3 regions of the Streptomyces sp. NBC_01244 genome follow, and region 1 is predicted to be linked to each of the others. Evidence: riboswitches for the same ligand, from Rfam matches in the RefSeq annotation. Region 1 holds a riboswitch; each other region holds the start of a gene.
The links. A riboswitch is a leader RNA that binds a small molecule or an ion and turns the genes downstream of it on or off. The one in region 1 is predicted to bind cobalamin.

Region 1 (7,368 bases):
TTTCCCGCCATTCGCTGGACACCGACGGGGAGCCCGTCGAGTGGGTGCGTTCCGTATACCGCGGCGATCGTTACAAGTTCGTCGCCCGACTCCAGCGCCCCGCCGTCTGATTCGTAGTTGACTCTCGTTCCGCTATACGGACGGGGGGTTACGTCCAGCGGTCGGCCCCCCGTAGATTCCCTGCGCCATTACGCAGATGATCAACGAGGGGACGACGGATCATGACGGAACCACGACCGGAAGCAACACCGCCGGAAACAACACGGCCGGAAGCCGCACAGGCCGTACGGGACGCGGCGAGTCCGGGAACCACGCCGGGCTCGCCCACCTCATCGGGGGGCGCGTCCCCCAAGGCCGTGGCCGCGTGGGTGCTGGTCGGGCTCGTGGGGGCCATCGGCTGGGGCGTGCTGGCGCTCTCCCGCGGCGAGGAGATCTCGGCCGCCTGGCTGCTCGCCGCCGCACTGGGTTCTTACGCGATCGGCTACCGCTTCTACGCGCGCTTCATCGCGCACCGCGTCCTGAAGGTGGACAAGACCCGCGCCACCCCCGCCGAACGACTTGACAACGGTGTCGACTTCCACCCGACCGACCGGCGGGTGCTTTTCGGTCACCACTTCGCCGCCATCGCCGGCGCCGGACCCCTCGTGGGTCCCGTACTCGCCTCGCAGATGGGCTACCTGCCCGGCACCATCTGGATCGTCGTCGGCGTGATCTTCGCGGGCGCCGTCCAGGACATGGTGACGCTCTTCTTCTCCACCCGGCGCAACGGCCGTTCGCTCGGCCAGATGGCCCGGGACGAGATCGGCCCGGTCGGCGGCGCCGCCGCGCTGATCGGCGTCTTCGCCATCATGATCATCCTGCTGGCCGTGCTGGCGCTGGTCATCGTCAACGCGCTGGCGCACTCCCCGTGGGGCGTCTTCTCCATCGGCATGACCATCCCGATCGCCCTCTTCATGGGCTTCTACCTGCGCGTCCTGCGCCCGGGCAAGGTCACCGAGGTCTCCGTCGTCGGCGTGGCGCTGCTGCTGCTCGCCATCGTCGCGGGCGGCTGGGTCGCCGAGTCCTCGCTGGCGGACACCTTCACCCTGGAGAAGGAGACGCTGGTCATCTGGATGATCGCCTACGGCTTCGTGGCGTCCGTCCTGCCGGTGTGGATGCTGCTCGCCCCGCGCGACTACCTCTCCACCTTCATGAAGGTGGGCACCATCGGGCTGCTGGCCGTGGGCGTGGTCATCGCCATGCCCACGCTGAAGATGCCGGCGGTCACCGAGTTCGCCTCGCGCGGCGACGGCCCGGTCTTCGCCGGCTCGATGTTCCCGTTCGTCTTCATCACCATCGCCTGCGGAGCCCTGTCCGGCTTCCACTCCCTGGTCTCCTCGGGCACCACCCCGAAGATGATCCAGAAGGAGACCCAGGTCAGGGTCATCGGCTACGGCGCGATGCTGACCGAGTCCTTCGTCGCCATCATGGCGATCATCGCGGCCTGCATCATCGATCCCGGCCTGTACTTCGCCATCAACTCCCCCGGCGGGGTCGTCGGGGCCACCGTCGAGACGGCCTCGCAGGCCGTGACGAACTTCGGCTTCGCCATCTCCCCCGAGGCCCTCGCGCAGGCCGCGAAGGACGTCGAGGAGACCAGCCTGCTGTCCCGTACGGGCGGCGCGCCGACCTTCGCACTCGGAATGTCGGAGATCTTCTCGGCCGTGATCGGCGGCACCTCGATGAAGGCCTTCTGGTACCACTTCGCGATCATGTTCGAGGCCCTGTTCATCCTGACCACGGTCGACGCGGGAACCCGCGTGGGCCGGTTCATGCTCCAGGACACCCTCGGCAACGTGCACAAGTCCTTCAAGGACGTCAGCTGGAAGCCGGGCGTCTGGTTCGCCAGCGCGATCGTCGTCGGCGGCTGGGGCTACTTCCTGTGGGTCGGCGTCAAGGACCCGCTGGGCGGCATCAACCAGCTCTTCCCGCTGTTCGGCATCGCGAACCAGCTCCTCGCCGCGGTCGCCCTGGCCGTCTGCACCACCCTGCTGATCAAGTCCGGCCGGCTCAAGTGGGCCTGGGTGACGGGCGTTCCGCTCGCCTGGGACCTGGCCGTCACGCTCACCGCCAGCTACCAGAAGATCTTCTCCGACAACCCGAAGATCGGCTTCTTCGCGCAGCGGGACGTCTACCAGGACGGCATCGACGCGGGCAAGGTCCTCAAGCCCGCCAAGAACATGGACGAGATGCACACCGTCGTCACCAACGCCACGGTGGACGGCGTCCTGTCGGTGTTCTTCGCCCTGCTGATCATCATCGTGCTCGTGGACGCGGCCCGGACCTGCCTCCGGGCCATCCGCAAGCCCGAGTCGGTCACCCTGACCGAGGTCCCGTGGACCGAGTCCAGGCTCGTCGCCCCGGCCGGGCTCATCCCGACCGCCGAGGAGCGCGCGGAGCTCGCCGCGGCCGGCCTCGACTCGGGCGGGGGCCGGGTGGAGGACCCCGTGCGGGAACCGGCGTGACGCGCCTGCACCACGTGCTGAGCCGGGCCCGGTACTTCGTACGGGAGTTCTCGGGCGAGGCGGCCTACGACCACTACGTCGCCCACGCCCGTACGCACGACCCCGACGCCGAGGTCCAGTCGCGCCGGGCCTTCGAGCGGGCCCGTACGGACGCCCGCGAGGGCGATCCGCGCGAAGGGTTCCGCTGCTGCTGAGCCGGAGCGCCCCCGGGGCCGCCGCATCACCGTCCACCCGACGGAATGCGGCGGCCTCTTTCCTTGCCCTGTCGCACACTCGGAGCCATGGACATCATCATCAGGACGGCGGCGACCGCCGAATACGAAGAGCTCGCCGAGATCACCGCACGGGCCTACCTCGACGACGGACTGCTGACCTTCGGTGAGAAGGACCCCTACCTGGGCCGGCTGCGCGACGTCGCCGGCCGGGCCCCCGCCGGCGAGGTGCTCGTCGCGGAGTACGAGGGCACGCTGCTCGGCGGTGTGACCTTCGCCCCTCCCGGCAGCCCGCTGTGCGATATCGCGGGTCCCGGCGAGGCGGAGTTCCGGATGCTGGCCGTCTCCCCGGCGGCGCGCGGACGCGGCGCGGGCGAGGCCCTCGTACGGGCCTGCGTGAGCCGCGCCCGGGACCTGGAGGGCGTGGGCCACCTGGTGCTGTCGACCACCGAGAAGATGCTCGGGGCGCACCGGATCTACGACCGGCTGGGCTTCGTACGGACGCCGGAGCGGGACTGGTCCCCGGTTCCGGGCCTGCCGCTGCTGACCTACCGCCTGGAGCTCTAGGGCCGTACCGCCCACGGGGAGCGACACAACATGTGGGGGCTACCGCAAGCAGCGGCCCCCACATGTATGCTCATGCTCGCTGTCGTCGCAGGGGAATCCGGTGAGAATCCGGAACTGTCCCGCAACGGTATGAAATGCACCGACTCGCTCGGCGCATCCGCAAGTCCGAGGACCTGTCGACAGTGCGCCCGGCTCGACCGAACCGGGTGCAGACACGTCCGGGCCTCGCGGTTGGGCCGGTGGACGCCACGTGGCGCACGCGCACTGCCCTGCCAGGCACGCGCTCCCCCACGTGCGCCCCCTCGCGCCCCGCACCAAAGGTGTTCCCGGAGCCGAGCGAGGGAGAGCTCCCCCCGTGACCATCGCGCCTTCCGCACCGCGCGCCGAGTCCGACCCGTCCGCCTATGAGGGTCCGGGGGCCGCGCTCCTGCGCACGCTCACCGAGCTGACCGCCGATCTGCCCGACACCGACCCCGGCCGGGTCGCCGCCGCCGCGCTGCGCGGCCGCAGCGCCGCCGCCGACGAGGCGGAGCTCCGTACGCTCGCCACCGAGGCGGCCGCCGGGCTGATCTCCGAGGACCCGGCCTACTCCCGCCTCGCCGCCCGCCTGCTGACGCTGGCCGTGCGCGTCGAGGCCGCCGGCCAGGGCGCCACCTCCTTCTCCGGCTCCGTCGAGGTCGGCCACCGCGAGGGGCTGATCGCCGACCGCACCGCGGACTTCGTGCGCCTGCACGCGAACCGGCTCGACGCACTGGTCGGGCACGCGCTCGCCGAGGGCGCGGACGACCGCTTCGGCTTCTTCGGCCTGCGCACCCTGCACAGCCGCTACCTGCTGCGCCACCCGATCACCCGCCAGGTCATCGAGACCCCGCAGTTCTTCATGCTGCGCGTGGCCTGCGGCCTCGCCGAGAACGAGTCGGTCCAGGCCGTCGAGGAAGTGGCCTCGCTCTACCGGCTGATGAGCCGCCTCGACTACCTGCCCTCCTCCCCCACCCTCTTCAACTCCGGCACCCGGCACCCGCAGATGTCCTCCTGCTACCTGCTGGACTCCCCGCTGGACGAGCTCGACTCGATCTACGACCGCTACCACCAGATCGCGCGCCTCTCCAAGCACGCCGGCGGCATCGGCCTCTCGTACTCCCGCGTCCGCGCCCGCGGTTCGCTGATCCGCGGTACGAACGGCCACTCCAACGGCATCGTGCCGTTCCTGAAGACCCTCGACGCCTCCGTCGCCGCCGTGAACCAGGGCGGCCGCCGCAAGGGCGCCGCCGCCGTCTACCTGGAGACCTGGCACGCGGACATCGAGGAGTTCCTGGAGCTCCGCGACAACACCGGCGAGGACCAGCGCCGTACGCACAACCTGAACCTGGCCCACTGGGTGCCGGACGAGTTCATGCGCCGCGTGAACGCCGACGCCGCCTGGTCGCTGTTCTCCCCGGCCGACGTCCCCGAGCTGGTCGACCTGTGGGGCGACGCGTTCGACGCGGCCTACCGCAAGGCCGAGGAGTCGGGCCTGGCCCGCAAGACCATGCCCGCCCGCGACCTGTACGGCCGGATGATGCGCACCCTCGCGCAGACCGGCCAGGGCTGGATGACCTTCAAGGACGCCTCCAACCGCACGGCGAACCAGACCGCCGAGCCGGGCACCGTCGTCCACTCCTCGAACCTCTGCACCGAGATCATCGAGGTCACCAACGACGGCGAGACGGCCGTCTGCAACCTCGGTTCGGTCAACCTCGGCGCCTTCGTCCTGCCCGGGACGGGCGACGTGGACGGCGGCATCGACTGGGAGCGCCTGGACGAGACCGTCCGCACCGCGGTCACCTTCCTCGACCGCGTCGTGGACATCAACTTCTACCCGACCGAGCAGGCCGGCCGCTCCAACGCCCGCTGGCGCCCGGTGGGCCTGGGCGCGATGGGCCTCCAGGACGTCTTCTTCCAGCTGAAGCTGCCCTTCGACTCCCCCGAGGCGAAGGCCCTGTCCACGAAGCTCTCCGAGCGCATCATGCTCGCCGCGTACGAGGCCTCCTGCGACCTGGCCGAGCGCAGCGGCCCGCTCCCCGCGTGGGAGCGGACCCGCACCGCCCGCGGCGTCCTGCACCCGGATCACTACGACGTCGAGCTGAACTGGCCGGAGCGCTGGGACGCGCTGCGCGCCCGCGTCGCCAAGAGCGGCATGCGCAACTCCCTGCTCCTGGCCATCGCCCCGACGGCGACCATCGCCTCCATCGCGGGCGTGTACGAGTGCATCGAGCCGCAGGTCTCCAACCTGTTCAAGCGCGAGACCCTGAGCGGGGAGTTCCTCCAGGTCAACGGCTACCTGGTGCAGGAGCTCAAGCGGCTCGGCGTCTGGGACGCCCAGACCCGCGAGGCGCTGCGCGAGGCCTCCGGCTCGGTCCAGGGCTTCGGCTGGATCCCGGCCGAGGTGCGCGAGCTGTACCGCACGGCGTGGGAGATCCCGCAGCGCGGACTGATCGACATGGCGGCGGCCCGTACGCCGTTCCTGGACCAGTCGCAGTCGCTGAACCTGTTCCTGGAGACGCCCACCATCGGCAAGCTCAGCTCGATGTACGCGTACGCCTGGAAGCAGGGCCTGAAGACCACGTACTACCTGCGCTCCCGCCCCGCGACGAAGATCGCCCGCGCCGCCTCCGGCAGCACGGTCCCGGCGGCCGCCACCCCGCTCCCGCAGGCCGTCGACGCCGACGCGCTGGCCTGCTCCCTTGAGAACCCCGAGTCCTGCGAGGCCTGCCAGTAATGTCCGACACCACCAAGAACCTCCTGGACCCGGGCTTCGAGCTCACGCTCCGCCCCATGCGCTACCCGGACTTCTACGAGCGCTACCGGGACGCGATCAAGAACACCTGGACCGTCGAGGAAGTCGACCTCCACTCGGACGTCGCGGACCTCGCGAAGCTGACGCCCTCCGAGCAGCACATGATCGGCCGCCTGGTCGCGTTCTTCGCGACGGGCGACTCGATCGTCTCGAACAACCTCGTGCTGACCCTGTACAAGCACATCAACTCCCCGGAGGCGCGCCTGTACCTGTCGCGCCAGCTCTTCGAGGAGGCCGTGCACGTCCAGTTCTACCTGACGCTGCTCGACACCTACCTGCCCGATCCGGACGACCGCGCGGCCGCCTTCGACGCGGTCGAGGAGATCCCCTCGATCCGCGAGAAGGCTCAGTTCTGCTTCCGCTGGATGGACTCGGTCGAGAAGATCGACCGCCTGGAGACGGCCTCCGACCGCCGCCGTTTCCTGCTGAACCTGATCTGCTTCGCCGCGTGCATCGAGGGCCTGTTCTTCTACGGGGCGTTCGCGTACGTGTACTGGTTCCGGTCGCGCGGCCTGCTGCACGGCCTGGCGACGGGCACCAACTGGGTGTTCCGCGACGAGAGCGCCCACATGAGCTTCGCCTTCGAGGTGATCGACACGGTCCGCAAGGAGGAGCCGGAGCTCTTCGACGACGCGCTCCAGCAGCAGGTCGTCGACATGCTGAAGGAGGCCGTGGAGGCGGAGCTGCAGTTCGGCCGCGACCTGTGCGGTGACGGCCTGCCGGGCATGAACACCGAGTCGATGCGCGAGTACCTGGAGTGCGTCGCGGACCAGCGCCTGGTCCGCCTCGGCTTCGCGCCCGTCTACGGCTCGCAGAACCCGTTCACCTTCATGGAGCTCCAGGGCGTCCAGGAGCTGACGAACTTCTTCGAGCGCCGCCCGTCGGCCTACCAGGTCGCGGTCGAGGGAACGGTCGACCTGGACGAAGACTTCTAAGCGGCCGTCATCTGCTGTCGGCGCCCCCGCCCTTGGGGAGACGGACCTGGGTGACCGGGACTTCGGGCGGGGGCGCTCTGCCGTTCCCGGCGGCGGCGCTCGTCGGCCGCGCGGATCTGCCGGTCGAGGCGGCGCTCGCGCGCGGCCCCGTAGAGGGCGGGGCCCAGGAGGAGGGCGGCGACGGCGAGGACGACGAGGTAGTCGAGGAATGTGTTCATGACTCCACTCTCGCCAGGGCGGCCGAAACCCGACAGTGGCAGGACTGTCATGGAAGAGCGAATTACTGCCACACTTCCTGGCACACTGGAAGCATG
Region 2 (7,368 bases), 5.3 Mb from region 1:
ACGCCGTCGAAGAGGCGGTCGCCGCCACCGTGAACGCGGTCAGCGCCGACGGGGCCCGCACGCTGGGGCCCTGGCGGCTGGTGCGCGATCCCGCCGCGACGCCGGCCGGCTGGACCACGGTCGAGTCCCTGCCGCCCGGTGCCTGGAAGGTCAGCGTGGACGTGGGCTTCCCCGCCCTCGGCCACGGCGAACTCGAAGTCGGCGTACCGGTGGTAGACCCGGCCCCGACCACCGGCACCCCGGATCCGCGTCCCGCCGACCCGTCGTCCGCGCCGTCCACGCCGTCCACGCCGACCGGGACGCAGGCTCAGACCCCGATTCCGGCACCTGCGACGGCCTCCGAGTCCCCGGCGGAACCCGGCACGGGTCCCGCCGTCTGGTGGACAACGGCGGGAGTGGCGGCAACGGCCCTGGCCGGGGCGGCCGTCGGCATCCTCCTGCGCCGCAGGCGGGCGCGCGGCTAGACCGTCTAGAGGAGTGCCGACCGCACCTGGCTCCCGGCTCCGGCCTGCGTCCCACGGGATGCGAGCCGGACTTCCGGGATCGTGCGCGTGGGATCAGCAGGGCCCGTTGTCGGTCCACACTCCGTCCGGGCCGCTGGTGGAGGGGTCCTCGTTCAGGCTCCACCACCTGTTCGTGTAGGTCCGGCCCTTCCAGGAGACCTGGAAGCCCTTGTCCGGGTAGACGGTGTCGGCGTTCCAGCTCGGCGCGGTGCAGGTGCCCGGCGTCGAGGACGGGGAGGACGACGGCGAGCCCGCGAGCTCCCAGATCATGGTGCCACCGGCGCCCTGGTCCATGACGTAGTCGGCCTTGGCGGCCACGGACTGCTCGTCCTCCGTGGAGAGGAACACCTTCTGTCGCCGTGCAGGTGGGCCAGGACCCGGCGGCCGACCTGGCGCACGTCGGCCGCACGTTTCGCGAGGGTGGGATCGTCGAGCGAGCCGGTGACCGCGGCGTAGCTGTCGATGGCCTGGCGGGCCGCCACGGAGGAGGGCAGCCCCCGACGGGCCCGCTCGACCGCCTGCCCCCGCAGGTCCTCGTCGAGTGCGATGTAGCCGTTGACCTCCATGATGTCGGCCGTACCGAGTTTCCGTACGCTGTCCAGGCCGGCCTCAAGGGCTCCCGCGAACGCTTCCGCCTCGACGGTGTACGGAGCCCGGCCCTGATTCGCGCTCCCGGACCGACGGCCTCGATGGCCGTCGGCCGGGGAGCAGGGGGCGTCAGGAGTTGTGGGCGGACAGGTCCGCGCGGACCTCGTGGGCGGCGGCGACGAGGTTCTCCAGGGAGGCGCGGGTTTCGGTCCAACCGCGGGTCTTCAGACCGCAGTCGGGGTTGACCCAGAGCCGCTCGGCCGGGATGGCGTCCAGGCCCCTGCGGAGCAGGGACGCCGCTTCTCGTGTGGAGGGGATGCGCGGCGAGTGGATGTCCCAGATGCCGGGGCCCGCCTCGCGCGGGTAGTGGTGGGCGGCGAGTTCGCGCGCGACCTGCATGTGGGAGCGGGCGGCTTCCAGGCTGATGACGTCGGCGTCGAGGTCGTCGATGGCCTGGACGATGTCGCCGAACTCCGCGTAGCACATGTGGGTGTGGATCTGGGTGTCCGGCCGGACCCCGGAGACGGTGAGCCGGAAGGACTCGGTGGCCCACGTCAGGTAGTCCGCATGGTCGTCGACGCGCAGCGGGAGCGTCTCGCGCAGGGCAGGTTCGTCGACCTGGATCACCGAAGTGCCGGCTGCTTCGAGGTCGTTGACCTCGTCGCGCAGGGCCAGGGCCACCTGACGGGCGGTGTCGCCGAGGGGCCGGTCGTCGCGTACGAAGGACCAGGCGAGCATGGTGACCGGCCCGGTCAGCATCCCCTTGACCGGCTTGGAGGTCAGGGACTGCGCGTACGAGGTCCAGCGGACCGTCATCGGCTCAGGGCGCGAGATGTCACCGGCGAGGACCGGCGGGCGCACGTAGCGGGTTCCGTACGACTGGACCCAGCCGTACTGCGTCGCGAGGTAGCCGGTCAGTTGCTCCGCGAAGTACTGGACCATGTCGTTGCGCTCGGGCTCGCCGTGGACCAGGACGTCGATGCCGGTCTTCTCCTGGGAGGAGATCACCTCGCCGATCTCCGCCTTGATCCGCTGCTCGTAGCCGGCCACGTCGATCCGGCCGGCCCGCAGGTCGGCGCGGGCGACCCGCAGCTCGTCGGTCTGCGGGAAGGACCCGATCGTGGTGGTCGGCAGCAGCGGCAGGCCCAGATGCGCCCGCTGGGCGGCGGCGCGCTCCGCGTAGGGCTGGGCGCGGCGGCCGTCCGTGCCGGTGATGGCGGCGGTGCGGGTGCGGACGGCCGGGTCGTGGGTGAGCGCGGAGTTGGCGCGGGAGGCCAGGTCGGCCCGGTTGGCGGCGAGTTCGGGCGCGATGGAGTCCGTGCCCTGGGCCAGCCCTCGGGCCAAGACGGAAATCTCCCGCGTCTTCTGGCGGGCGAAGGCGAGCCAGCGGCGGACCTGCGGGTCGATGTCCCGCTCGGCGGCGGCGTCGATCGGGACGTGCAGCAGGGAGCAGGAGGCGGCCACGTCCACCCGGTCGGCGAGGCCGAGGAGCGTGCCCAGGGTGGTGAGGGACTTCTGGTAGTCGTTGATCCAGATGTTGCGGCCGTTGACGACGCCGGCCACCAGGCGCTTGCCGGGCAGACCCCCGACCGCCGCGAGGTCCTTCAGATTCGCGCTGCCGGCCTCCGTGAAGTCGAGTGCGAGGCCCTCGACGGGCGCAGCGGCGAGGACCTGGAGAGCTTCGCCGAGCCGGCCGAAGTACGAGGCGACGAGCAGCTTTGACCGGTCGGTCAGGGCGCCGAGGTCGCGGTAGGCCCGAGCCACGGCGTTCAGGTCCGCCGGGGTCCGGTCCTGCACCAGGGCCGGCTCGTCGAGTTGGACCCACTCGGCCCCGGCGGCCTTGAGGGCGGCGAGCACCTCGGCGTAGACGGGGAGCACCCGGTCCAGAAGGGTCAGCGGCTGGAAGTCGGCCGCCACGCCCGGGGCGGGCTTGGCCAGCAGGAGATAGGTGATCGGGCCGACGAGCACGGGGCGGGCGACGAGGCCGAGCGCGAGGGCTTCCTTCACCTCGGCGACCTGCTTGGAAGGGTCCGCGGTGAAGACGGTGTCCGGGCCGAGTTCCGGGACCAGGTGGTGGTAGTTGGTGTCGAACCACTTGGTCATCTCCAGCGGGGCCACGTCCTGCGTGCCGCGCGCCATCGCGAAGTACCCGTCGAGCGGGTCGGTGGCGACGGCCTCCCGGTGCCGCTCGGGGACGGCTCCGAGCATGACGCTGGTGTCCAGCACGTGGTCGTAGTACGAGAAGTCACCGGTGGGTACCTCGTGGACGCCGGCCTCCGCCAGCTGCCGCCAGTTCGTGCGGCGCAGTTCGGCCGCGGTCTCCCGGAGGGCGTCAGCGGTGACGCGGCCCTTCCAGAAGCCCTCGATGGCCTTCTTCAGTTCACGGTTCTGCCCCTGACGGGGGTAGCCGTACACGGTGGCTCGTGCGGCCGCGGCTGCGGGCTTCGCTGTCACGGAACTCTCCTTCGCGAGATGTGTCCAGAACGCCCCGGCAACGGGACGCGGACGCGAAGGAACGACACGACGAACGGCTCGCACAGCGGAATGACCGCTCGCGCCGCTCGATGTGTACGCCGACCCGCCCACGAGGTCACCGGGATCTCCGCACACGGAATCGTCCGCGTACGGGCAACGGGCAGGTCTTCGGACTCGCGGGCACGCGGACCCCGAAGGCCCGCACCTACTGGCCGTCGCTTCCCAGGACCGGTTCCGGTCCCAGTGCGTATGACGGCGGTCGTTCCCACTCACCGCTGCGGGGCAGTCCCGGATTCCCACCGGGTTCCCTCTTACGACGCATCCCGCCTGGCGGACGGGAGCGAACCAGCTGCGAGGCACACACTAGGCCGCCGCACGCGAGGATGAACCCTGCTGTCCAGCTGTCGGACGGTGAAATGAGACACGCGGATCCGGGCCGGACGTGGGAGCCGGCCGCTCAGGTGGAAGCTGCTCGGCCGGGAGCGTGCGCGGTGCCAAGCGGATCGGGGCCTGGAAGCGGGCCTTGCGGGCGGCACGGCGGAAAACCTTGAGCCGGACCGGAAGATGCCGGCGCCGCTTCGATCAGGAACCGGTGGTCGTGCACGGTGAATCCGCCTGTGATTCCGAGGTGCCGGTCGAGTCGGCGTAGTGCCGGTTCATGCTCGGCGGGCACGAATCCGGGGAACTGCCATGGGATGGCGCGCACTTGAAAGACCAGCGACCCGATGTCGTAGAAGGTGTAGGGGCTCATCTCCTCTCGTGCTGCGGTCACGTGAAGGCCCGCGTCTTCCAGCGCCCGTACGGCGACACCCAGGGTCCAACCGTCGGGGTCGATCGGCGAGGGGATGCCGAGGGCTTCGTTCAGTTCCAACTGGTTTCGGCTGCCCACCTGCTGGGTGAGGAGCCGGCCACCCGGCGCGAGGGCCGTGCGGATGCCTGCCGCATCCAGCGATCCGTGTCGGTTGAGGATCAAGTCGAAGGGGCCGGGCGGCAGGTTCGATCCCGATGTCCGGTGGACCTCCACGCCCAGCGGTGCGAGACGTTGCCGCGCCAGGCGGAAGTTGGGCGCCCAGTTCTCGGTGGCCACGCTCTGCGGTGGCAGCGGGGAGAGCGAGGCGAGGAGTTCGCCGCCGCCGGTGTCGATGTCCAGGAGGCTTCGCGCGCGCGGAAGCAAGCCTCGGGCGAGTTGTCCGTAGTCCCACGAGGGGCCCTCGCCGTCCGCCCGGCCCTTCAGCCAACTGAAGTCCCAGCCCGACATGGTCGCCTGTTGGGCTTCCGCAATGCGCTTCTCATAGCCGTTGGCGGTCGTCATGGGAGCACGCCAGCCCTGCACCCGCCGAGTGAACGTACGGATTTTCTTCGACTGGACACCTTCAGGGAGTTACACGTGTAATCATCTTTCCGTCGGCACACTCAGCGTCAAGCCACGGAGGCTCCGAAGCCCAGATGTCCACCTCACCTCGGCCGATGCCTCTGCCCTTCTCCTGGGCCGAACAGGAACGACACCTCGTCAGCCACCTTTCCGCGCTCATCCGCCTGGATACCTCGAACCCTCCGGGCCATGAGATCGCCGTCGCACGCCACCTCTCCCGCGAGCTGTCGGGCTCCGGTATCGCGCACAAGATCCTGGAGTCCGAACCCGGACGGGCCAACCTGGTCGCCCGGCTGCCCGGGACCGGTCAGGAACCGCCGCTCATGCTGCTGGGCCATGCCGACGTGGTCGGCGCCCAACCCGGCGGATGGAGCCGTCCCCCCTTCTCGGGCGAGGTCGCCGACGGCTGCGTGTGGGGCCGCGGGGCACTCGACATGAAGGGCCAAGTCGCCGCGAGCCTGCTGATCATGCAACTCCTCGCCGCACACCGGACCCCGCTCCGTCGGGACGTGCTGCTGGTGGTCACCGCCGACGAGGAAGCCGGCAGCAGGCTGGGGGCGTACTGGCTGTGGGAGAACCACCGCAGCCTCGTCGAGGCCGAGTTCGCGTTCAACGAAGGCGGCGGCCAGCGCTTCATGACGCCCGGCGGCCCCGTCTACACCGTCCAGGTGGCCGAGAAGGGCAGCGCCCGGATGCGGGTCACCGCGCGCGGGCCCGGCGGCCACGCCTCCGTCCCGCGCTCGGAGTCGGCGGTCTTCACGTTGGCCGAGGCCCTGCTGAGGCTGCGGGCGTTCGCACCGGAGTCGGTACTGCATCCGGCCTCGCGGCGGATGCTCACCACCTTGGCGGACCTGCATCCGGGCCCGGGCGCGGCGGCGATCGAGCAGCTGCTGAAGGACCCGACCTGGGACCGGGCACACGCTCTGCCCATCGATCCCGTCCTTCGGGAGTTCGTCGTCGCCGGGCTCCACAACACCGCGACTCCGACCATGCTGTCCGCGGGGCAGCGCCAGAACGTGGTGCCCGTCGAAGCCGACGTGGTGCTGGACGGTCGTCTCCTGCCGGGAGAACTGCCCGATCGGTGGGTGGCGCAGGTCCAGAAGGCGGTGGGTGACCGTGTCGAGGTGTCGCTGCTGCACGGCAGAGTGAGCCACGGCGTGCACGACGATCCAGAGCTCCTGCGCGTCCTGGGCGATACCGTCGCAGCCCACGAACCGGGTGCGCGGGTGCTGCCGTACATCAATCCGGCCGCCACGGATGCCCGCGCCTTCCCCGACACCAAGGTCGTCGGGTTCTTTCCCTCCGCGAGTGACGCGGACATCATGCGGCTCATCCACGCGCCTGACGAGCACACCCGGATCACCGACCTGATGTTCGGCGGGAAATGCCTGCTCGACGCAGTCCTCAGACTGGCCACGTGAGAGGCGGGAACACCGGTGACCGGCTGCCGGTCAGCGCAGGCCGTCCACGACGAACCGCACTCCCCCGTCACCGCCGCGCCGGAGCAGGCCGGCCGTGGGGGCGGGGAAATGGGTGCCGATCACGAGGGTTCCCGTGTCGGCGTACCGGTCGACGAACGCCCGCCGAGTGGCGGCGGCCCGCGCCGCGTCGGTGTCGGCGAGGCCGGCTACATCCGGTTCGATGAACTGCACCGGATGGTGCACGAGGTCACCGGTGATCACGGCTCGTTCGCCGCCGGATTCGACCACGACCGCGACCTGGCCCGGGGTGTGCCCGGGGGCGGCTTCCAGGCGTACGCCGTCACATACGCGGTGGTCGTTCCCCACGAAGTCGACCAGCCCCTCATCGAGCAGGGGCTGCATCGTGTCGTGGAGGTCGGCGTCCGCGTCGCTGGCCCAGTGGTCCCATTCCGCCCGGGTGACGAGGTGGCGTGCACGGGGGAACGTCGGCACCCACTTCCCGTCGACCCGGCGCGTGTTCCACCCGATGTGGTCGAAGTGGAGGTGGGTGCACACCACCGTGTCGATCGACTCCGGAGGGTAGCCGAGGGCGGCGAGGTCTTCGAGCCATGCCGAGTCCAGCATGGGCAGGAACGGCACCGACGCCCGGCCGTTGCCCACGCACGTGTCCACGAGGATCCGGCGTGCACCGGTGTCCACGACCAGCCCGTGGACCGAGAGGACAAAGGTGCCGTCGGCCATGCCGAAGTCGGGAGCGAGCCACGGGTACCTCTTCAGGAGCGCGGTGTCGTCCGTCCGCAGGACCCCCGCGAGAGACACGGTGACTTCCGCCTCCAGCACCTTGTGAATCACCGTCGTACCGATACGCCACGCCGTCATGCGAACCTCCACTTGATGATAGATAGAACAATATTGACGCTCGCAAGAAATACGCAATAACCTGTCGGCTCACGGTCCCTGGACACCTCGATCCCTGGACACCTCGATCCCTCGATCCCTCGAAACCGGC
Region 3 (7,368 bases), 2.3 Mb from region 1:
CCAGGTGGGCGCGGTGGCGTCCTCGAAGTCCGCCATCCACACCCGGGCGCCGGAGTTCAGGGCGTTGACCGTCATGCGGCGTTCGGGCGGCCCGGTGATCTCCACCCGGCGGTCGGTGAGCCCGGGGCCCTGAGGTGCGACCCGCCAGTGGGAGTCGTCGCGTACGGCTCGCGTGGCGAGCGGGAAGACGAGCTGCTTCCCGTCGGCCAGGTGGGCGGAGCGGCGGCGCCGCTCCTTGAGGATGTCGAGGCGGCGGTCGGCGAACGCCGCGTCGAGCCGGCCGATGAACTCCAGGGCCGGGGGCGTCAGGATCTCCTCGTGGCGCTCACCCGGCACACCGAGGACCTGGACACTGCTGATCAGGGGCTTGAGTGACATGCGGATCTTCTCCTCGGCGGGGGGCGGGGGGCGGGGGCTAGTGGAACTGCTCTTCCTCGGTGGAGCCGGCCAGCGCGGTGGTGGAGGAGGCGGGGTTGACGGCGGTGGAGACGAGGTCGAAGTAGCCCGTGCCGACCTCGCGCTGGTGCTTGACCGCGGTGAAGCCCTGCGCCTGTGCGGCGAACTCCCGCTCCTGGAGGTCGACGTACGCGGTCATGCCGTGCTCGGCGTAGCCGCGGGCCAGGTCGAACATGCCGTGGTTGAGGGAGTGGAAGCCTGCCAGGGTGATGAACTGGAAGCGGTAGCCCATCGCGCCCAGCTCGCGCTGGAACTTGGCGATCTGATCGTCGTCCAGTGCTGCCTTCCAGTTGAAGGACGGCGAGCAGTTGTAGGCCAGCATCTGGTCCGGGTACTGCGCGTGGATCGCCTCGGCGAACTCGCGGGCCTGCTCCAGGTCCGGGGTGCCGGTCTCGACCCAGATGAGGTCGGCGTACGGGGCGTAGGCAAGGCCACGGGCGATCACCGGGGCCGTGCCGTTCTGCACGCGGTAGAAGCCCTCCGCCGTGCGCTCGCCCGTCACGAACCGGGCGTCGCGCTCGTCGACGTCGCTGGTGATCAGGTTCGCTGCCAGGGCGTCGGTGCGGGCGATGATCAGGGTCGGCGTGCCGGCGATGTCGGCGGCGAGGCGCGCCGCGTTGAGGGTGCGGATGTGCTGCGAGGTGGGGACGAGGACCTTGCCGCCGAGGTGGCCGCACTTCTTCTCCGAGGCGAGCTGGTCCTCGTAGTGGATGCCCGCGGCGCCGGCCGCGATCATCGCCTTCGTCAGCTCGAAGGCGTTCAGCGGTCCGCCGAAGCCGGCCTCGGCGTCCGCGACGATCGGGGCCAGCCAGTCCGTGGTGTCGGAGCCGCCTTCGGCCGTGGCGATCTGGTCGGCGCGCAGCAGCGCGTTGTTGATCCGGCGGACCACCTGGGGAACGGAGTTCACCGGGTACAGGCTCTGGTCCGGGTAGGTGTGCCCGGCCTGGTTGGCGTCGGCGGCCACCTGCCAGCCGGACAGGTAGATCGCCTGCAGGCCGGCCCGCACCTGCTGGACCGCCTGGCCGCCGGTCAGCGCGCCCAGCGCGTGGATGTAGTCCTGCTCGTGGAGCTGCCGCCACAGGCGCTCCGCTCCTCGCCGGGCCAGGGTGTGCTCCTCTCGGACGCTCCCGGACAGCCGGACCACGTCCTCGGCGGTGTACGTCCGCTCGATGCCCGCCCACCGCGGGTCGTCCGCCCACCGCTGCTTCAGCTGCTCGGCCGCCGCCGTCGCCGCCGTCATCGTCGTGTTCGCCTCTGCCATGACCGTCACCGTTTCCATCCGTCGCTTGTCTTGCCAATGCCCTGGACCGAAGCCCAGGTGGTGGCACTCTGTGCCTGAGTGCGAGATGCGGCCGCCGGACCGCCTACGGGGGGCGGAGCTGAGCAATGCTGCCGATCTACCGGAAGCGGGATGGCCGGATCACCGAAATCAGGGCATTGATCGGCGACCCGGGGTCCGTTCCGGCTACCGGTACCGGCTGGCCGCAGGACCGACTCTGGCAGTGGCACTGGATGCCATCAAGGGGGTACAACTGCCAAGGTTTGTGAATCTTCGAGGCCGAATTTGCCAAGTTTGCGAAGCCTCGGGAAAGGCGAAGTCGCCCTATGCTGACGGAGCCCGTCCGACCCTGGAGGAGTCCGGTGAGCAAGACGTACGCGGGAGCGCGGCTGCGCAGGCTGCGTGAGGAGCGCCGCATGACCCAGGCCGACCTGGCCAGGGTCCTCGGCATTTCACCCAGCTACCTCAACCAGATGGAGCACGACTCGCGCCCGCTCACCGTCCCCGTACTGCTGCGCCTGACCGAGGCGTTCGGGGTGGATCCCGGCTTCTTCTCGGAGCGTGACACCAGCCGTATGGTGGCCGACCTGCGCGAGGCCCTCGCCCAGCAGGTGGCCGAGGCCCGCGTGTCCCCTTCCGATCTGGCCGACCTGGCCACCCGGATGCCGGCCGTGGCCTCGGTGCTGCTGGACCTCGGCCGCCGGAGCCAGCTGCTGGCGGAGCGGCTCGCCGACGCCGCCGACGGCCGCGACGCGGTGGCGGAGTCTCCGCGTTCGCCCCACGAGGAGATCCGCGAGTTCTTCTACCGGCGGCAGAACTACCTCCATGACGCCGACTTCGCCGCCGAGGAGCTGGCCCGCGCGATCGGCATCCGCCCCGGGGACGTCATCCGCGCGCTGAACCTCCGACTCGCCGACCGCCACGGGATCCGCATCTCCGCGGACTCCGACCGGCTGCACCACTACGACGCCGCCGCCCGGGTACTCCACCTGTCGAACCGGCTCCGCCCGGGCCAGCAGGCCTTCCGCATGGCCACCCAACTCGCCCTGATCGAGTACGGGGACGAACTCGACCGGCTGGCCACCGAGGACTTCACACCCGGTTCCCCCACGCACGCCCTGGCACGGATCGGCATCGCGAACTACTTCGCGGCCGCCCTGATCCTCCCCTACACGGCCTTCCACACCTCGGCGGAGGAGTTCCGCTACGACATCGAGCGGCTCACCGACCACTTCGGGCTCGGCTACGAGACGGTCTGCCACCGCCTCAGCACCCTGCAACGCCCCAGGCTGCGCGGCGTCCCCTTCTCCTTCGTCCGGGTCGACCGCGCCGGGAACATGTCCAAGCGGCAGTCCGCCACCGGGTTCCACTTCTCCCGCGCGGGCGGCACCTGCCCGCTGTGGAACGTGTACGAGTCCTTCGCCGCGCCCGGCCGCATCCACGTCCAGGTCGCCGCCATGCCCGACGGGCAGCGGTACTTGTGGACCGCGCGCGCCGTCACCCGTCACCGCGGCGGCTGGGGCGAGCCGGGCAAGACCTTCGCCATCGGCCTCGGATGCGAGACCCGGCACGCGTCCCGGCTCGTGTACGCGGACGGACTGGACCTCGACAACAGGTCGGCCGCCACCCCCATCGGCATGGGCTGCCGCCTGTGCGAACGGCTCGACTGCCCCCAGCGCGCGGTCCCGCCGCTCGGCCGGACCCTGGCCGTCGACGAGAACAGCAGCACCTTCGTCCCGTACCCGGTTGCGGGCATTCCCGCCTCCGCCCGCGACTGACCGGAACCCGGCCGCTCAGTCCGTGCGGCGGGCCTCGCCCGCGGTGACGGGATCACCCGCCTGCACGCCGTGCAGGACATGGGCGAGCACCTCGGCTCCGCGTACGACCCTCGGGCCGGGGCGGTTGAAGTAGGCGGGCCCGTCCAGCACCCAGACGGCCCCTGCCCGTACCGCGGGGAGATCGTTCCAACCGGGGAGGGACGTCAGCAGGTCGCGCTCGCGGAGCGTGCGTTCGGGCGGAAAACCGCAGGGCAAGAGCAGCACCACGTCCGGGCGGGCAGCGCGGACCGCCTCCCAAGTCATCGGCTTCGTGTGCTCGCCCTGTGCGGCGAGCAACGGTTCGCCTCCCGCATACGTGATCTGCTCGGGCACCCAGTGCCCGGCGGGCCACAGCGGGTCGAGCCACTCGATGGCCACGACCCGGGGCCTGGCACGGCCTGCCGTCAGCCGCCGTACCTCCTCGAGCCGGGCGCGCAGCGCCGTCCGCCGGCGCTCCGCCCGCTCGCGCACTCCGAGCAGTTCCCCCACGGTGACCAGGCAGTCCAGTACGTCATCGAGGGTGCGCGGCTCCAGGCTCAGTACGCGGGCACCGCCGTCGAGCACGCGCACGGCTCGCGAGACTCCTTCGTAGGACACGGCGCACACGTCGCACAGGTCCTGGGTGAGGACGAGTTCCGGGGCGAGGGCGGCGAGCGCCTCCGTGTCCAGGGTGTAGAGCGAGGACCCGGAGTGGGCGGCCCCGCCCACGGCCTCGGAGATCTCCCGGCTGCTGAGGTCCTCGGCGGCGAACTCGGCCCGGGTGACCACGGGTACGGAGGCGACCGCCGCGGGCGGCCAGTCGCATTCGTGGGTGCGTCCGACCAGGTCGGCGGCGAGGCCGAGTTCCGCCACGATGTCGGTGGCCGCCGGGAGCAGGGAGACGATGCGCATGCACCGACTGTAGGCGCGCGGGCGGTGGGTCTGGACTTACTAGGACGTCCAACTATATGTTCGTGCCCATAAGGTCCGCGGTGCAGGGAAGCCGGTGAAAAACCGGCACGGTCCCGCCACTGTGACCGGGGAGTGTGCTGCCATCCACACGCCACTGACGAGGTCTGTCGGGAAGGCGGGCGGCACGCGGGGATCCGGGAGTCAGGATACCGGCCGCGGATGTTCCGTGTTGTCCACGAGGATGGAGCAGACACGCATGGCACCGGTTTGTACCCACGACCCTGGTGATCCGGCGGAGCGCGCGCACACCACTTCCGCGCGCTCGTAGTCCCACGACCTTCCCCAGCGGCGCATCCCATCGGGTGCCGTCCGCCGGCAGGCCGTGCCATTCCCCGGATCTCACCTGACGAGAGCAGGCACCCATGGTCCGCGAGCTCACCCATTTCATCGGCGGCAAGCACACGGTCGGAACCTCCGGCCTCTTCGCCGACGTGTACGACCCCAACACCGGGACGGTCCAGGCCCGGGTCCCCCTGGCCGGGCGCGCCGACACCGAGGCCGCCATCGCCAACGCCGAAGAGGCTCAGGCCGACTGGGCCCGGTGGAACCCGCAGCGCCGCTCACGCGTCCTGCTGCGCTTCCTCCAACTGATCGAAGGGGAACGGGACTCGCTCGCCCGGCTGCTGTCCGCCGAGCACGGCAAGACCGTCGCCGACGCCCACGGTGACCTGCAACGCGGCCTGGAGGTGGTCGAGTTCGCCGCCGGGATCCCGCACCTGCTCAAGGGAGAATTCACCGACAACGCGAGCACGGGCATCGACGTGCACTCCTTGCGCTCGCCGCTCGGCGTCGTCGCCGGGATCACCCCCTTCAACTTCCCCGCCATGATCCCCCTCTGGCAGGCCGCCCCCGCCCTGGCCTGTGGAAACTCCTTCGTCCTGAAGCCCTCCGAACGAGACCCGTCCGTACCGCTGCGGCTGGCCGAACTCTTCCTGGAGGCAGGCCTGCCGGCCGGCGTGCTCAATGTCGTCAACGGCGGCAAGGAAGCCGTCGACACCCTCCTCGAAGACCCCCGCGTCCAGGCCCTCGGCTTCGTCGGATCGACCCCGATCGCCGCGTACGTCTACGCCACCGCCGCCGCGCACGGCAAGCGCGCCCAGTGCTTCGGCGGGGCCAAGAACCACATGGTCGTGATGCCCGACGCCGACCTGGACCAGGCCGTCGACGCGCTGATCGGCGCCGGATACGGCTCTGCCGGGGAACGCTGCATGGCCGTCTCCGTCGTCGTGCCCGTCGGCGAGGAGACCGCGGATGCCCTGGTCGCGAAGTTGAAGGAGCGCCTGGCCACGCTGCGCGTCGGCCGCTCCGACGACCCCGAGGCCGACTTCGGGCCCCTGGTCAGCCGCGACGCACTGGACCGGGTGGACCGCTACGTCGGCATCGGAGCAACCGAGGGGCCGAACTCCTCGTCGATGGACGCGGGTTCACCGTGCCCGGGCACGAGAACGGCTACTTCACCGGGCCCAGCCTCTTCGACCGCGTCACCCCGGGGATGCGGATCTACCGCGAGGAGATCTTCGGCCCGGTCTTGAGCGTCGTACGGGCCGCCGACTACGAGGAGGCGCTGCGCCTGCCCACGGAACACCCGTACGGCAACGGCGTCGCGATCTTCACCCGGGACGGGGACACCGCCCGCGACTTCACCCGCCGGGTGGGCGCCGGCATGGTCGGCGTCAACGTGCCGTCCCCATCCCCGTCGCCTACCACACCTTCGGCGGCTGGAAGCGGTCCGGCTTCGGCGACCTGAACCAGCACGGTCCCGACTCCATCCGCTTCTACACGCGCACGAAGACCGTGACCTCGCGCTGGCCCTCCGGGGCCAAGGAAGGCGCGAACTTCAGCATTCCGACGACGGGATGAGCCCGGTGGCCACCCTGACCGAGGACCAGCTCGCCCTCGCCGAGGTCACCCTCGACTTCGCCCAGGAGCATCTCGCTCCCCACGCCGTCCTGTGGGACCGGACCAAGCACTTCCCCGTGGAGGTCCTGCGCCGGGCCGCCGGTCTGGGCCTCGGCGGGGTCTACGTCCGCGAGGAGCACGGCGGTTCGGGTCTCAGCCGGAGCGACGGGGTCCTCGTCTTCGAGACCCTCGCCACCGGCTGCCCGTCCATCGCCGGGTACCTGTCCATCCACAACATGGTCGCCTGGATGATCGACCGCTACGGGAACCGGGGCCAGCGAGAGCGCTGGCTTCCCGGCCTCTGCTCGGCGGACACCCTGGGCAGCTACTGCCTGACCGAGCCGGGCGCCGGCTCCGACGCCGCCGCCCTGCGCACCCGCGCCGAGCGGGAGGGCGACCACTACGTCCTGACGGGCGTCAAGCAGTTCGTCTCCGGCGCCGGAGCCTCGGGCGTCTACGTGGTCATGGCGCGGACGGGCGAGGCCGGCCCGGGCGGCATCTCGGCCTTCGTCGTCGAACGCGAAGACCCCGGAGTCTCGTTCGGCCCCAACGAGGCCAAGATGGGCTGGAACGCGCAGCCCACCCGCCAGGTCATCCTCGACGCCGTCCGGGTCCCCGACGATCGCCGCCTCGGCGTCGAGGGGGACGGCTTCCGCATCGCCATGAACGGCCTCAACGGCGGGCGCCTCGGCATCGCCGCCTGCTCGCTGGGCGGCGCGCAGAGCGCCCTGGACCGCAGCCTGTCCTACCTCGCGGACCGCGAGGCCTTCGGCGGCCGGCTCCTGGACGCGCAGGCGCTCCAGTTCCGGCTGGCCGACATGGCCACGGAACTCGCCGCCGCCCGCGCCCTGCTCCGGCAGGCCGCGGAGGCCCTCGACGCGGGCGATCCGCTGGCCCCGCGACTGTGCGCGATGGCCAAGCGGTTCGCCACCGACACCGGCTACGCGGTCGCCGACCGCGCCCTCC

Region 2: linked by a shared signal. The riboswitch ahead of metE (5-methyltetrahydropteroyltriglutamate--homocysteine S-methyltransferase) and the one ahead of OG247_RS28420 (ribonucleoside-diphosphate reductase subunit alpha) in region 1 are both predicted to bind cobalamin.
Region 3: linked by a shared signal. The riboswitch ahead of OG247_RS38180 (CoA-acylating methylmalonate-semialdehyde dehydrogenase) and the one ahead of OG247_RS28420 (ribonucleoside-diphosphate reductase subunit alpha) in region 1 are both predicted to bind cobalamin.

Annotation. Positions count from the first base shown of each region.
Region 1 is NZ_CP108488.1:6,272,341-6,279,708, reverse strand. It holds gene OG247_RS28440 (GntR family transcriptional regulator) at 1-110, shown strand, start outside; gene OG247_RS28435 (carbon starvation CstA family protein) at 222-2,504, shown strand; gene OG247_RS28430 (YbdD/YjiX family protein) at 2,501-2,698, shown strand; gene OG247_RS28425 (GNAT family N-acetyltransferase) at 2,786-3,283, shown strand; cobalamin riboswitch at 3,350-3,478, shown strand; gene OG247_RS28420 (ribonucleoside-diphosphate reductase subunit alpha) at 3,639-6,041, shown strand; gene OG247_RS28415 (ribonucleotide-diphosphate reductase subunit beta) at 6,041-7,054, shown strand; gene OG247_RS28410 (hypothetical protein) at 7,051-7,272, opposite strand; gene OG247_RS28405 (helix-turn-helix domain-containing protein) at 7,366-7,368, shown strand, end outside.
Region 2 is NZ_CP108488.1:1,008,019-1,015,386, forward strand. It holds gene OG247_RS04240 (hypothetical protein) at 1-464, shown strand, start outside; gene OG247_RS04245 (hypothetical protein) at 558-851, opposite strand; partial or broken gene OG247_RS44735 (hypothetical protein) at 923-1,129, opposite strand; gene metE (5-methyltetrahydropteroyltriglutamate--homocysteine S-methyltransferase) at 1,221-3,545, opposite strand; cobalamin riboswitch at 3,709-3,931, opposite strand; gene OG247_RS04255 (class I SAM-dependent methyltransferase) at 4,024-4,878, opposite strand; gene OG247_RS04260 (M20/M25/M40 family metallo-hydrolase) at 5,034-6,359, shown strand; gene OG247_RS04265 (MBL fold metallo-hydrolase) at 6,390-7,238, opposite strand.
Region 3 is NZ_CP108488.1:8,578,731-8,586,098, reverse strand. It holds gene aceB (malate synthase A) at 1-378, opposite strand, end outside; gene aceA (isocitrate lyase) at 416-1,696, opposite strand; gene OG247_RS38190 (short-chain fatty acyl-CoA regulator family protein) at 2,098-3,513, shown strand; gene OG247_RS38185 (cobalamin-binding protein) at 3,529-4,443, opposite strand; cobalamin riboswitch at 4,505-4,675, shown strand; partial or broken gene OG247_RS38180 (CoA-acylating methylmalonate-semialdehyde dehydrogenase) at 4,866-6,363, shown strand; gene OG247_RS38175 (acyl-CoA dehydrogenase family protein) at 6,360-7,368, shown strand, end outside.